DNA from 2 places in the Streptomyces sp. R-07 genome. Region 1 is predicted to be linked to the other one. Evidence: riboswitches for the same ligand, from Rfam matches in the RefSeq annotation. Region 1 holds a riboswitch; the other holds the start of a gene.
The links. Region 1 has a riboswitch for cobalamin ahead of ACN9M0_RS29145 (ABC transporter substrate-binding protein). Riboswitches for the same ligand answer to the same signal wherever they lie in the genome.
Positions count from the first base shown of each region.

Region 2: it holds a riboswitch for cobalamin, as region 1 does, so the genes downstream of both, ACN9M0_RS24485 (ribonucleoside-diphosphate reductase subunit alpha) here and ACN9M0_RS29145 (ABC transporter substrate-binding protein) in region 1, are expected to answer to the same signal.

Region 1 covers NZ_CP183978.1:6,349,082-6,356,672, forward strand. Annotated here, with positions in the region: gene ACN9M0_RS29125 (amidohydrolase) at 1-738, shown strand, start outside; gene ACN9M0_RS29130 (alkane 1-monooxygenase) at 742-1,914, opposite strand; gene ACN9M0_RS29135 (TetR family transcriptional regulator) at 2,030-2,626, shown strand; gene ACN9M0_RS29140 (cold-shock protein) at 2,848-3,054, shown strand; cobalamin riboswitch at 3,090-3,296, shown strand; gene ACN9M0_RS29145 (ABC transporter substrate-binding protein) at 3,363-4,439, shown strand; gene ACN9M0_RS29150 (FecCD family ABC transporter permease) at 4,451-5,524, shown strand; gene ACN9M0_RS29155 (ABC transporter ATP-binding protein) at 5,521-6,336, shown strand; gene ACN9M0_RS29160 (ArsR/SmtB family transcription factor) at 6,315-6,680, shown strand; gene ACN9M0_RS29165 (MFS transporter) at 6,762-7,591, shown strand, end outside.
Region 2 covers NZ_CP183978.1:5,317,188-5,324,778, forward strand. Annotated here, with positions in the region: gene ACN9M0_RS24480 (ribonucleotide-diphosphate reductase subunit beta) at 1-147, opposite strand, end outside; gene ACN9M0_RS24485 (ribonucleoside-diphosphate reductase subunit alpha) at 147-2,501, opposite strand; cobalamin riboswitch at 2,633-2,755, opposite strand; gene ACN9M0_RS24490 (GNAT family N-acetyltransferase) at 2,811-3,311, opposite strand; gene mctP (monocarboxylate uptake permease MctP) at 3,386-5,014, opposite strand; gene ACN9M0_RS24500 (DUF3311 domain-containing protein) at 5,011-5,274, opposite strand; gene ACN9M0_RS24505 (LuxR C-terminal-related transcriptional regulator) at 5,410-6,393, opposite strand; gene ACN9M0_RS24510 (hypothetical protein) at 6,411-7,591, opposite strand, start outside.

The DNA of each region.
Region 1 (7,591 bases):
TTCCCCTATCTGGACAGCCCCGCCACCCGGGCGATGGGGCCGGGCCGCTGCGACCACGCCCCCATGAACTACACCCCCGACCACCTCGCGGAACTCGCCACGGCGTTCACCGCCCAGGGCTATCCGGTGGCCTGCCACGTCCACGGCGACGTCACCTTCGACGCCGTCCTCGCCGCCTACACCCGCGCGGCCGCCGCCGACCCCGAGGCCTTCCGCGCCCTGCGTCCCCGCATGGAGCACTGCGGGGCGGTCACCCCCGCCCAGTACCGCGCGGCCGCCGGACTCGGCGCCACCGTCAGCCTGTTCATGGACCACCTGCGCTGGTGGGGGGACGTCCTCGCGGACGACCTCTTCGGCCCCGAGGTCGCCGACCGCTGGATGGCCGTCCGCTCCGCCTGGGACGCGGGCCACCGCGTCTCGCTCCACAACGACGGCATGTGCTCCCCGACCGACCCGCTCGCCTCGGTCGCGACCGCCCTCACCCGCCGCACCCCGGCCAGCGGCCGGATCCACGGCACCGCGGAACGCCTCACCCTCGACGAGGCGCTCCTCGCCGTCACCGCGCACCCGGCCTGGCAGCTCCACCTCGACGGGGAGACCGGCTCGCTGCGCCCGGGCCTGCGCGCCGACCTCACGGTCCTCGCCCGCGACCCGTACACCGTCCCGGCCGCACAGCTCCCGGAGGAGGCGCGGGTCACGGCGACGTACCTGGGCGGCCGGCCCACCTGGGGCGGCTGACGCTCACCCGCTCGCGGTCCCGTACCGGGCGAGCAGACGGGCCCGGCGGGACGGCTGGAGGTTCGCGCGGGTCACGTCCCCGTCGTAGTGGGCGAGGACCCGGGGGTCCATGACCCGGCGCCAGAGCGGGGGGACGTACGCGAGGACGATCATCCCCGCGTACCCCGTCGGCATCTCGGGGGCCTCGTCGAAGTGGCGCAGCGACTGGTAGCGCCGGGTGGGGTGGGCGTGGTGGTCGCTGTGCCGCTGGAGGTGGTAGAGGAAGACGTTCGAGGCGACGTTGTCGCTGTTCCAGCTGTGGCGCGGGGCGCAGCGCTCGTACCGCCCGCTCGCGGTGAGCTCCCGCTTGAGGCCGTAGTGCTCGGTGTAGTTGATGACTTCGAGCAGACAGAAGCCGAAGACCGCCTGGACCGCGAGGTACGGCAGGACCCCCGGGCCGAAGGCGAGCGCGAGCCCCGCGAAGAGCGCGAGCGACAGCGCCCAGGAGCCGAGGACCGTGTTGCGCGGGCTCCACACGGACCGGCCGCGGCGGGCGAGCCGGCGCTTCTCCAGGCGCCAGGCCGAGGTGAGGCTGCCGAGGACGGTCCGGGGCAGGAAGCGCCAGAAGCTCTCGCCGAGCCGGGCGCTCGCCGGGTCCTCGGGGGTGGCGACGCGGATGTGGTGGCCGTGGTTGTGCTCGACGTAGAAGTGGCCGTACCAGGTCTGGGCGAGCGCGATCCGGGAGAGCCAGCGCTCCAGGGACTCCGTCTTGTGCCCCAGTTCGTGGGCGGTGTTGATGGCGATGCCGGCGACCCCGCCGAGGGTGAAGGTCAGTCCGATCCTGTCCACGAGGGAGAGGTCGCCCCGGGTGATCAGCCAGCAGCCGAGGACGAGACCGCCGTACTGGAGGGGGAGGTAGAGGTAGGTGCACCAGCGGTAGTAGCGGTCCTGTTCGAGGTGGGCGATCGCGCTGTCCGGCGGGTTGGCGGAGTCCTTGCCGATGAGGTGGTCGACGACCGGGAAGATCGCGTACAGGACGAGGATCCCGGTCCACCAGAAGAGGCGGAGTCCGGTGGCGTTCACCAGTCCCCAGGAGAGGAAGGGGAAGGCCGGGATGAGCAGGCCGAGCAGCCAGAGCCAGCGCTTGGGGTCGCGCCAGGCGGCGGGGGCTTCGGGGGAGTCGCTGTGCAGGGCCAAGGCCGGCTCCTCGGAGAGGGTGGACACTTCACATGCGTTCTGTCCAGTTGATAGACGGAAAGCCCCTTGAGCGTCAATCCTCTGGACAGTGCCCGGTGGATAAAGTGGGGGCACGATGACACGTTTTCGCGAGAGTGTTCGGTCCCTCCTGCGTGAGCAGGTGCTCGACGCCGCCTACCGGCTCGTGGCCGCCGACGGCTGGGGCGTGCTGCGCATGACCGCCATCGCGCGGGCCGCTGGCATCAGTCGCCAGACGCTCTACAACGAGTTCGGCTCGAAGGAGGCCATCGGCAACGCCCTGATCCAGCGCGAGCTGGAGGGCTTCCTGGTCGGCATCCAGCGCGAACTCGACTCCCACCGGGGAGAGCTGGAGGCGGCGGCCGTGGCGGGCGTCGGCTACACGCTCCAGCAGGCCGTGGACAACCCCCTCATCAAGAGCGTCCTGCTCGCGGCGCGCGGCGGCGAGGACGATCTCCTCGCCTACCTCACGACCCGCCCGGAGCCGGTCTTCGGCACCGCGATGGCGATGCTCGACGCGTACGCGATCGAGGCCTGGCCCGACGTCGACGAGGAGTCCCGCGGACTCGCCGTCGAGACGATCGTGCGGCTCACCGTCAGCCACATCGTCCAGCCCGTGGCCCCGCCGGAGGAGTCCGCGCGGCGCATCGCCAGGATCACGGCGCGGATCGCGTACCCGGGCGGCCGCGCCTGATCCGTGGGGGCCCGGAGGGTAGACGAGGCCCGCTGACGGACACGGGGGATATCCGGCAGCGGGCCTCTGTTGAACATTGTACGAGATCGTCGGGGTGAACGGCGCACACGACGGCGGTGGCGAAGCACGGACCGACGGGGTACATCTCCCCTGAGACGCGGACTCGGGCGCCCCGGCCCGGACACCCTCGCCCGCGTCGCCGTGACGACGAGGAGGCCGCCGTGGAAGGCAGAAGCAAAGGGTTCGTGCAGTCCTTCAACCGTCTCGGCGGGTACGGCTTCGTCGTCCCCGTGGGCTCCGAGGAGCAGGTGTACTTCAGCGCCGAGGACATCGAGGGCGCGGACCGCACGGTCTCCGAGGGGCAGCAGGTCTCCTTCGTCCTGGTCCTCGGCGACGGCCGCTTCGAGGCCAAGGAGCTGCGCCTCTGACACCGGCCGGGGCCCCCGGCACGAAGATCGGCCGGTGGTACTGTGCCGAGGCCAGTCGCACCTTTGTACGCACCTGAACGGGTACGTGCACGGGTCAGGGAATCCGGTGGAAGACCGGAACTGACGCGCAGCGGTGAGGGCGACGGGCGGAGCATCGGCCACTGGGCGGCACGACGGGCCCGGGAAGGCGCTCCGTCCGGCTGACCCCGAGTCCGAAGACCTGCTGGCGGCCCCGGCGGCACGCCGCTGCCCGGGGAGCACCGTACGACAGGCTCCGCGTATGAGCCGTGGCCGCAGAGGAAGTCCCCGTGCCGCTCGCACACCCCGTCCGCTCCGCCGTGCTCTCCCTGGCCGGCGTCCTGCTCCTCACCGCGACGCTGACCGGCTGCGGCGGCGGATCCGCCCGGCCGTCCGGGAAGGACGCGTCCGCGCGGGACGCGGCCGGGTCCCCGGAGCGCGGCCACCCCGTGACCCTCGACGACAACTGCGGACGGCCGGTCCGCGTCGACCGCGCCCCGCGCCGGGCCGTCGCCCTCGACCAGGGAGCGGCGGAGATCATGCTCTCCCTCGGCCTCGCCGACCGCATGGTGGGCACCGCCACCTGGACGGACCCGGTCCTGAAGGGCCTGGAGAAGGAGAACGCGAAGGTGCCGCGCCTGGCCGACCGCTACCCCTCCTTCGAGAAGGTCCTCGACACCGAACCCGACTTCGCGGCCGCCTCGTTCGCGTACACCCTCGGCAAGGGCGGCGTGGCTCCCCGCGAGCGCTTCGAGCAGCTCGGCGTCCCCACCTACCTGTCGCCCACCGACTGCGTCGGGAAGGACAACAGCGGCGACGGCGACGGCGTCCGCACCCGCCCGCTCACCATGGAGACGGTCTACGGCGAGATCCGCGACCTGGCCCGGGTGTTCGCGGTCCCCGAGCGGGGCGAGAAGCTCGTCGCCGGGCTCAAGGCCCGGGTGGCGAGGGCCACGGCGGCGGCCGACTTCACCGACGCCACCGTCCTCTACTGGTACTCCGACGCCAAGGCGCCCTACATGGCGGGCTGTTGCGGAGCCCCCGGCATCGTCACGAACGCGCTCGGCGCGAAGAACGTCTTCGACGACACGCGCGAGGAATGGCCCCAGGTCAACTGGGAGACCGTCGCCGACCGCGACCCCGACGTCCTCGTGATCGGCGACCTGAGCCGCCGCGCGCAGTCGGCCGAGAGCGCCGCCAAGAAGATCGAGTTCCTGGAGTCCGACCCCGTCACCCGGAACATGACGGCGGTGCGGCACAAGCGGTACGTCCTGCTCAGCGGCCAGGCCATGAACCCCACCCTCCGCACCGTCGAGGGCGTCGAGAAGGTGGCGGCCGCGCTCCGCTCGTACGGTCTCGCGAAGTGAGCACGACCTCTCTGACGCCCACGCCCGCGCCGCCTACGCCCACGCCTTCGTCCGCGGCCACGCCGGTACGCGCCGGTGCCACGGCGCTGCTGTGGACGGCCGCCGGCCTCGCCCTCCTCGTCCTGTCGGCGGCCGTCGCCATCACCATCGGCCCGGCGGACATCGGCGTCGGCGAGGTCGGCTCCGTGGTCGCCGCCCACCTCGGCGGCGGCGTCTCCGCACTCTCCCCGATCCGCGACGGGATCGTCTGGGACCTGCGGCTGCCCCGCACCGTCCTCGCCGCCGTCTGCGGCGCCGGACTCGCCGTCTGCGGGGCGGTGATGCAGTCGCTCCTGCGCAACCCGCTCGCCGACCCCTTCGTCCTCGGCGTCTCCTCCGGCGCCTCGACCGGCGCCGTCGCGGTCGTCGTCCTCGGCGTCGGCGGAGGAGTCCTCTCCGTCACCGGCGGGGCGTTCCTGGGAGCGGTGGTCTCCTTCGCGCTCGTCCTGCTGCTCAGCCACACGCTCGGCGGCTCGACGGACCGGGTGGTGCTCGCGGGCGTCGCCGCGATGCAGCTCTTCTCCGCCCTCACCTCCTTCGTCGTGATGACCGCCGCCGACGCGGAGACCACCCGGGGCGTGCTCTTCTGGCTCCTCGGCTCGCTCGCCGGGGCCGGCTGGAGCGACGTGTGGGTGTGCCTCGCCGTCCTCGCGGCGGCGCTGCTGGTCTGCGGCGGACACGCGAGGACCCTCGACGCCTTCGCCTTCGGGGAGGAGGCCGCCGCCGCCCTCGGCGTCGCCGTCGCGCGGACCCGGCTCGTCCTGCTGTGCGTCACCGCCCTCCTGACGGCCGCCCTGGTCTCCGCCGCCGGCGCGATCGGCTTCGTCGGCCTCGTCCTGCCGCACGCCGCCCGTGCCCTCGCCGGCCCCGGGCACGCCCGCCTCCTGCCGGTCACCGCGCTGGCCGGGGCGGTGTTCCTCGTCTGGGCCGACACGCTCGCCCGTACGGTCCTCGACCCGCAGGAGGTGCCGGTGGGCGTGGTGACCTCGCTGATCGGCGTACCGGCCTTCGTCCTCGTCCTGTACCGCACCAGGAGCAGCCGATGAGCGCGAGCGCCCACGCGGGCGCAGGGCTTCGCGCCGAGCGGGTCTCGCGCACGGCCGGCGGCACCCTCGTCCTCGACGGGGTCAGCCTCACCCTCGCTCCCGGCACCGTCACCGGGCTGCTCGGGCCCAACGGTTCGGGCAAGTCCACCCTCCTGAGCCTGCTCGCCGGCGTCCTCGCCCCCGACGCCGGAGTCGTCACCCTCGACGGCGACCCGCTGGCCGGGCTCGGCCGCCGCACGGTCGCCCGGCGCCTCGCCACGGTCGAGCAGCAGGCCGACACCCAGACCGACCTGACCGTCGCCGACGTCGTACGCCTCGGCCGTATCCCGCACCGCAGGGCCTGGACGCCGCCGTCGGCGGCCGACGAGACCGCCGTCCGCACCGCCCTCGAACGGACCGGGCTCACCGAACGCGCCCGGCAGCCCTGGCGGACCCTCTCCGGCGGCGAACGCCAGCGCGTGCAGATCGCCCGCGCCCTCGCCCAGGAACCGCGCGAACTCCTCCTCGACGAACCCACCAACCACCTCGACATCCAGCACCAGCTCGACCTCCTCGCCCTCGTCGCGGACCTCCGCCTCACCGCCGTCGTCGCCCTGCACGACCTCAACCTCGCGGCGATGCACTGCGACCGGCTCGTGGTCCTCGCCCGGGGCCGGGTGGTCGCGAGCGGCACCCCGGACGAGGTCCTCACCGAGGAGCTCATCGCCGAGGTCTACCGGGTCCGCAGCGCCGTGACCCAACCCGGGCCCGAGGGGCGCCCGCACATCCGCTTCCTGGGTACGGTGGGCCCATGTCCACGCCCGAGTCCGTAGACCCCGCTGCCGCCGCCCGCCCGCACGAGCGGACCCCGGGAGCGCGTGAACTCGCGGCGGCGGCCGAGGTGTTCGGGCTGCTCTCCGACCCCACCCGGCTCCATCTGCTGTGGCTGCTCACCCGGGGCGAGGCCGACGTGAGCGCCCTGACCGAGGCGTGCGGCGCCGCGCGTCCCGCCGTCAGCCAGCACCTCGCCAAGCTGCGCCTCGGCGGGCTCGTCACGACCCGCAAGGACGGGCGCCGGGTCGTGTACGCGATGCCGGACGGGCACCTGAAGCGCCTGGTCGTCGAGGCGATCAGCCGCGCCGACCACCAGGTGACCGGAGAGCCCTGGCACGACTGACGTGAACATGTGCGCACTCGTGCACGCGTCGGCTACGGTGGAGGTCTCAGCCGTCCGCCGTGGCCGACCGGGGGCGCCCTCATGCTGTCCGTGCTGCGCAACCGCACCTACCGCCGTCTCCTCGGCGCGCAGGTCGTCGCCCTCGCGGGCGCCGGCCTCGCGACCGTGGCGCTCAGCCTCCTCGCGTACGACCTGGCCGGGGCGGACGCCGCCGCCGTGCTCGGCACCGCCCTCGCCCTCAAGATGGCCGCGTACGTGGGGATCGCCCCGCTCGCCGGCGCGCTCGCCGACCGCGTGCCCCGGCGGACGCTGCTCGTCTCGATGGACCTGGCGCGGGCGACCGTCGCGCTCGCCCTGCCGTTCGTGACGCAGGTGTGGCAGGTGTACGTCCTGATCCTCCTGCTCCAGGCCGCCTCCGCCGCCTTCACCCCCGCCTTCCAGGCGACGATCCCGCAGGTGCTGCCCGAGGAGCGCGACTACACCGAGGCCCTCTCGCTCTCCCGGCTCGCCTACGACCTGGAGAGCCTGGTCAGCCCCGTGCTCGCCGCCGCGCTGCTCACCGTCGTCCCGTACTCCTGGCTCTTCACCGGCACCGCCGCCGGATTCCTCGCCTCGGCCCTCCTCGTCCGGACGACCACCCTGCCCGCACCGCCCGACACCGGGACGGAGGGAGCCGGGGAGCGTCTGTACGCCAAGGTGGCCTTCGGCATCCGGCTCCTCCTCGCCACCCCGCGCCTGCGCGCCCTCCTCGCGCTCGACCTCGCCGTCGCGGCGGCCGGGGCCGTCGTCCTCGTCGACACCGTGCTCCTCGTCCGCGACACCCTCGGCCGCCCCGCCGGGGACGTCCCGCTCGCGCTCGGGGCCTACGGGGCGGGGTCCATGGCCGTGGCGCTGCTGCTGCCGCGCGTCCT
Region 2 (7,591 bases), 1.0 Mb from region 1:
GGCGACGTCCGAGTGGAGGTCGACCTCCTCCACGGTCCAGGTGTTCTTGATGGCGTCCCGGTAGCGCTCGTAGAAGTCCGGGTAGCGCATGGGACGGAGCGTGAGCTCGAAGCCCGGATCCAGGAGGTTCTTCTTCTCGGTACTCATTACTGGCAGGCCTCGCAGGACTCGGGGTTTTCCAGGGAGCAGGCGACGGCGTCCGCGTCGGGGGCCGCCTGCTGGACGGGGATCGGGGCGGCGGCCTGTGCCGCGCGGGCGATCCGGGTCGCCGGGCGGGAGCGCAGGTAGTACGTCGTCTTCAGGCCCTGCTTCCAGGCGTACGCGTACATCGACGACAGCTTGCCGATCGTCGGCGTCTCCATGAACAGGTTCAGCGACTGCGACTGGTCCAGGAACGGGGTCCGGTCGGCGGCCATGTCGATGAGGCCGCGCTGCGGGATCTCCCAGGCCGTGCGGTACAGCTCGCGCACCTCGGCCGGGACCCAGGTGAAGCCGGCGACCGAGCCGTTGGCGTCGCGCAGCGCCTCGCGGGTCTGCGCGTCCCACACGCCGAGCTTCTTCAGCTCGTCGACGAGGTACGAGTTGACCTGGAGGAACTCGCCGGACAGCGTCTCGCGCTTGAACAGGTTGGAGACCTGCGGCTCGATGCACTCGTAGACGCCCGCGATCGAGGCGATCGTCGCGGTCGGCGCGATGGCGAGGAGGAGGCTGTTGCGCATGCCGACGGCGGCGATGCGCTCGCGCAGCGCGGCCCAGCGCTCCGGCCAGTTGAGCTCCACGTCGTAGTGGTCGGGGTGCAGCACGCCCCGCGCGGTGCGGGTCTTGTCCCAGGCGGGGAGCGGGCCGCTGCGCTCGGCGAGGTCGGCGGACGCCTCGTACGCCGCCAGCATGATCCGCTCGGCGATCCGGGTGGACAGCGCGCGCGCCTCGGGGGAGTCGAACGGCAGCTTCAGCTGGAAGAAGACGTCCTGGAGGCCCATCGCGCCCAGGCCGACCGGGCGCCAGCGGGCGTTGGAACGCCCGGCCTGCTCGGTCGGGTAGAAGTTGATGTCGACGACCCGGTCGAGGAAGGTGACGGCCGTGCGGACGGTCTCGTCCAGGCGCTCCCAGTCGATGTCCGAACCCGACACGAAGGCGCCCAGGTTGACCGAGCCCAGGTTGCAGACCGCGGTCTCACCGTCGTTCGTGACCTCGATGATCTCGGTGCACAGGTTCGAGGAGTGGACGACCGTGCCGGGCTCGGCCGTCTGGTTCGCGGTCCGGTTGGACGCGTCCTTGAAGGTCATCCAGCCGTTGCCGGTCTGCGCGAGGGTCCGCATCATCCGGCCGTACAGGTCGCGGGCCGGCATCGTCTTGCGGGCCAGGCCCGCCGCCTCGGCCTTGCGGTAGGCGGCGTCGAACTCCTCGCCGTACAGGTCGACGAGCTCGGGCACGTCCGCCGGGGAGAACAGCGACCACTCGGCGTCGGCGTTGACCCGGCGCATGAACTCGTCCGGGATCCAGTGCGCCAGGTTCAGGTTGTGCGTACGGCGCTGGTCCTCGCCCGTGTTGTCGCGGAGCTCCAGGAACTCCTCGATGTCCGCGTGCCAGGTCTCCAGGTAGACCGCGGCGGCGCCCTTGCGGCGGCCGCCCTGGTTCACGGCGGCGACGGAGGCGTCGAGGGTCTTCAGGAACGGCACGATGCCGTTGGAGTGCCCGTTGGTGCCGCGGATCAGCGAACCGCGGGCGCGGATGCGGGAGTAGGAGAGGCCGATGCCGCCCGCGTGCTTCGAGAGGCGCGCGACCTGGTGGTAGCGGTCGTAGATGGAGTCCAGCTCGTCCTGCGGGGAGTCCAGGAGGTAGCAGGAGGACATCTGCGGGTGGCGGGTGCCGGAGTTGAAGAGCGTGGGGGAGGACGGCAGGTAGTCCAGACGGCTCATCAGGCCGTACAGCGCGGCCACCTCGTCGAGCGCGCGCACCGAGTCGTCCTCGGCCAGGCCGGAGGCGACGCGCAGCATGAAGTGCTGCGGGGTCTCGACGACCTTGCGGGTGATCGGGTGGCGCAGCAGGTAGCGCGAGTAGAGGGTGCGCAGACCGAAGTAGCCGAAGCGGTCGTCGCCGGCCGCGTCGATCGTCGCGTCGAGCCGCTCCGCGTGCAGCGCGACGAACTCGGCGGTGCGGTCGGCGATCAGGCCCTCGCGGTGACCGACGGCGACGGAGGCCGAGAAGCAGACGGCGCCCTGGCCGGCCGCCTCGTCGGCGATGGTGATCGTGAGGAGCCGGGCGGCGAGCCGGGAGTACGCCGGGTCGTCGGCGATCAGACCGGCGGCCGCCTCCGTGGCCAGCTCGCGCAGCTCCGCCTCGTCCGACGTGGCGCTGCGGCCGCGCAGCGCGGCGGCGGCGACCTTGCCGGGGTCGGTGTCCGGGAGGTCGGCGGTGAGATCGGTCAGGGTCCGCAGGAGTACGGTCCCGGGTCCGTCGGTCTCGATCGCTGCGGCCGGATCGGCGGGCGCGATGGTCACGTGGGGGCTCTCCCTCGCTCGGCTCGGGGCCAGGGCGGGGAGGCGGGAACGGGGCGGCCGTACGCACGGCGGCACCGCGTCCACCGACCCAACTCCGCGAGGCCCGGACGTCTGTGGCACCCGGACCGGACGGACCGGGCGCGCTGCCGGCAGGTCCTCGGACTCACCCCGTACGAAACCGCACGAAGCACACCGTTGCGGGACAGTTCCGGATTCGCGCCGGATTCCCCTGCGTCGACAGCGAGCATGAGCATACATGTGGGGGGCGCCGCTCGTGGCACCCCCCACATGTTGTGTCGGTCCCGGCAGTCACAGCTCCAGGGCGTACGTCAGCAGAGAGTGGTCGGGGATCGGCTGCCAGTCCCGGTCCGGGGTGCGGACGAAGCCCATCCGCTCGTAGATCCGGTGCGCCGAGACCATCTTCGAGTCCGTGGAGAGCACGAGCCGCGCGCACTCCGGCAGGGCCCTCGCCCGGTCCACGCACGCGCGTACGAGCGCCTCCCCGACGCCCCTGCCGCGGGCCCCGGGTGCCACCACGAGCATCCGGAACTCGGCCTCGCCGGTGACGCCGATGTCCGCCCAGGTGGTGCCGCCGGGGGCGAAGGTCACCCCGCCGATGATCCCGCCCTCCGCGTCGACGGCGACGAGCACCTCGCTCTCGCGCGCCCGCCGGGCCGTGTCGCGGAGCACGTCCAGATAGAAGTCGTCCTCGCCGTGCAGCAGCAGCCCGTCGTTCAGATAGGTCAGCCCGGTCAGGTCGCCGAGCTCCTCGTACTCCTCGGGCCGTACCGCCCTGATCGTGAAGTCCATGCGCCCCAGTCTGCCTCCGCCGCACGCGAAGGGGCCCGGAGTTTCTCCGGGCCCCTCTGGTGCGCGTCCGTGGGTCAGTGCACCGCGGCGCCGACCGTCGGGAGGTCCTTGACCCCGGCGTCGCCCGCGTCCGCCGTGTAGTCCTCCGGGGAGGTCTCGTCGACGCCCTCGGGGGCCTTGACGGCCTTGAGGACGAAGGTCAGGACGACCGTGACGACGACGTTGAGCACGAAGGAGGTGAGACCGATGTAGCCGATCTCGCCGATGCCCGGGATCTCGGCGGAGGAGCCGCCGAAGTGCTTCTGGGTCGGGCTGGCGACGCCGTACGCGGCGAGCGTGCCGTAGACCATGCCGACGGCCCAGCCGGCGAGCAGCGCCCAGCGGTGGAACCAGCGGGTGAAGAGACCGCCGACGAGCGACGGGAAGGTCTGCAGGATCCAGATGCCGCCGAGCAGCTGGAAGTTGATCGCGACCGTCTTGTCCATGGTCAGGACGAAGACGAGCGCGCCGACCTTCACCAGGAGGGACACCAGCTTGGAGACCTTGGTCTCCTGGGCCGGGGTGGCGTCCGGCTTGATGAAGTCCTTGTAGATGTTGCGGGTGAAGAGGTTGGCCGCGGCGATCGACATGATCGCGGCCGGGACGAGCGCGCCGATGCCGATCGCGGCGAACGCGACGCCCGCGAACCAGTCGGGGAACATGGTCTCGAAGAGCTGCGGGATGGCGAGCTGGCCGTTCTTGACCTTGATCCCGGCGGCGATCGCCATGAAGCCGAGCAGCGCGAGCAGGCCCAGCATCAGCGAGTACAGCGGCAGGATCGTGGTGTTGCGGCGGATGACGTTGCGGCTCCGGGACGACAGCGTCGCCGTGATGGAGTGCGGGTACATGAAGAGCGCGAGCGCCGAGCCGAGCGCGAGCGTCGCGTACGTCCACTGGCCCGCCTCGCCGGGCACGAGCGCGCCCTTCGGCTTGCCGGTGGCCGGGTTGACCGTCGCGTACGCCTCGCCGGCCTTGGCGAAGATCTCGTCGAAGCCGCCCAGCTTGATCGGGATGTAGATGATCGCCACCGCGATGACGATGTAGATCAGGGTGTCCTTGACGAAGGCGATGAGCGCCGGGGCGCGCAGGCCGGAGGAGTACGTGTACGCCGCGAGGACACCGAAGGCGATGAGCAGGGGCAGGTCCTTGACGAACCAGTTGGTGCCCTCGCCGCCGCCGACGCCCATCACGTCCAGGACGGCCTGGATGCCGACGAGCTGGAGCGCGATGTACGGCATGGTGGCGAGGATGCCGGTGACCGCCACCGCGAGCGAGAGGCCCTTGGAACCGAAGCGGCCGCGCACGAAGTCGGAGGTGGTGACGTATCCGTGCTTGTGCGAGACCGACCAGAGGCGCGGCAGGAAGGTGAAGATCAGCGGGTACACCAGGATCGTGTACGGCACGGCGAAGAAGCCGGCCGCGCCCGCCGCGTAGATGGCCGCGGGGACGGCGACGAAGGTGTACGCCGTGTAGAGGTCGCCGCCGAGCAGGAACCAGGTGACCCAGGTGCCGAACGAGCGGCCGCCCAGACCCCATTCGTCGAGGCTGTGCTCGTTCTCGGCCTTGCGCCAGCGCGCGGCCAGGAAGCCCATGACCGTGACGGCCAGGAAGAAGAAGACGAAGACGCCGAGCGCCACGCCGTTCACGCCGGTCACGTCCTTCATCGCGCGTCACCTCCCTTGCGGGCACGCTGGTCCAGCTGCCACAGCTTGTACGCGACCATGGTGAGCACCGTGGAGATCAGCACCCAGAGCATCTGGTACCAGTAGAAGAACGGGATGCCGGCGAAGAGCGGTTCGACCTTCGCGTAGGAGCTCACCCAGAGCATCGCCACGAACGGGGCGAACAGGCAGAGCGCGATCACCACCCGCAGGGCTGTGATGGTCGGTTGTTTCCCTTGTGTCGCATCTGGCGTGTCTGACATGGCGATTCCCGTCCCCTCGCTGATCACCTCGGTAATGCTGGGGAAATCTAGGGGACTGCTCCCGTGCTGGGAACCCCTGTCCGCATAACGGAAGCGATTCTTCGGGGCTTCGTCGGAGCCGGCCCCCTCGCCGCTTCAGAGCCAGCCCTCCTTCGCCGCCCGCACGCCCGCCTCGAACCGGCTGCGCGCGCCCAGGCGGTTCATCAGCTCCGAGCTCATCCGGCGGACGGTCCGCAGCGAGACCCCGAGCCGCCGGGCCGCGATGTCGTCCGTGCAGCCGATGCCCAGGAGCATCAGCAACTCCCGCTCCTGCGGGGAGAGGTCGTGCGCGTCGCGGCGCGGGGCCTCGCCGAAGGGGGTGCCCGCGTCCCACAGCCGGTCGAAGAGCACCACGAGCGCGTGGACCAGGCCGGGGCTGCGCACTTCGAGCGCGCCCGCGCGGCCGTCCTCCGGGTCGACGGGGACGAGCGCGGCCTCGCGGTCGACGATCACCATGAGCATCGGGACCACGGGCACGGTCCGCGCCTCGCCGCCGAGGTCGCAGTACCAGCGCACGTACTCGACGGTCGGCGGGTCGTTGCGGAAGCTCTCCTGGTAGATCGAGCGGATCTTCACCCCGCGCTCCAGGGCGAGTTGGTCGAGCGGCTGGCTCGCGTCCATGGTGTCCGGGAGCTGGGCGCCGCCGGGCAGCAGCGAGAGGCACTCGGTGCGGGCGTTCGCGGCCAGGTCCTCCAGCCGTTCGCGGACCTGGTCGAGTCCCGTGATGCGGTCCACGAGGTCGTGCCGGACGCCCGGTTCGGGGCAGTCGGCGTACGAGGCGAGGATGCCGGCCACGGCCCGGCCCGCCTGCTCGACCTGGCGCTTGCGCTTGCTCAGCTCGGCCTCGGCGCGGGAGAGCAGGAAGGAGAAGCCGACGTCCGGGTTGAAGGGTTCGGCCTGGCCCGAGGAGTCGTCCATGAGGACGAGCTTGAGGTCCGCGAGACAGGCGAGAGCCTCGCGGACCTCCGGTTCGGGGCGGCCCAGATGGGCGGCCATCTCCGTCACGTCGTACTCGGGCCGCTCCAGGAGCAGGCGGTAGACGGCCTCCGTCGACTCCTTTATGCCGAGCGCCTCCAGCATCAGGTATCTCCCCCTCGTCACGTTCCGTCGCGCGACCGGTCGTACTCGTGATCGCGGTCGTCGATGCTAGAGGGGAGGAGCGGTCTAGGTCTAGACCAATCGAGGTGAACTCCGGGATGCGCTCCCGTCCGTACGCCGGCCAGCGCGTCGCACACCGCGCCCGCCGCGAACCCCGAGACCAGCAGGGCCAGTTCGACCTGCGGGCCGATCCCCACCGCGAGCACCGCCAGCGCGCCCGCGCCCGCCGCCACCGGACCGGCCCAGCCGGGCCCGCCCGCCGCCGAGGCCGCCGCCCGCTCCAGGGACACACAGAACGCGAAGGCGCCCACCACCAGCGGCACCCAGCCCGTCACCGCGCCGGTCCCCGCCGGGCCCCACTGCCACAGCACCACCAGCGCCCCCGCCGCCGCGCCCGCCGCGAGCAGCCCGCCGATCACCGCCCGCCCCGCCGCGCCCGGCCCCAGCCGCCGGGTGAGCACCCCGAACGCCGCCAGGGCCGCCACCGGGACCGCGAACGGAAGCAGCCCGTACACCCCGTCCACCAGATCGCGGTCCACCACACCCGAACCGCCCACCACGGCGCCCGTGTCCACGAGCGCCGACCGCAGCGCCGTCACCGTGACGGCCCCGGCCGCCGTCATCGGCTCCTCCTCCGGCACGACGACCACCACCGCGGATCCGGGGCGGCGCCAGTCGGCGGGCGCCGCCGCGAGCAGCACACCCGGGACCCGCGCCGCCCGCGCGGCCACCGCCGCCGGGTCCGTGCCCCCGGGCACCAGGACCTCCAGCGGGTTCAGCACCCCCGACGGCACCCCGGCCGCCGTCAGCCGGTCGAGACCGTCCCGGGCCGGACCGCTCGCCACCAGGGCACGGGCCTCCGGATTGCCGACCCGCAGCTGGGTGGCCGCCCCGGTGAGGAGGACGAGGAGGACGAGACCGGTCGCCGGGACCGTCCGGGTGCCCCGTACGGGCCTCCGCACCACCGGCCGGGACACCGACCGCAGCACCGGCCCCAGCGTCACGGCCGCCGCCGTGCCCACCACGCAGACCGCGAGGCCCGCCACCCCGACCGACCGCAGGAACGCGGCGGGGAAGAGCGCCAGGACCGCGCAGGCCGCCGCGCCCGCCGCGCCGCCCGTCACCGCCGACCGTGCGGCGGTCCCCGGCGGCTGCGCCCAGCGGTGCACCGCCACCACGA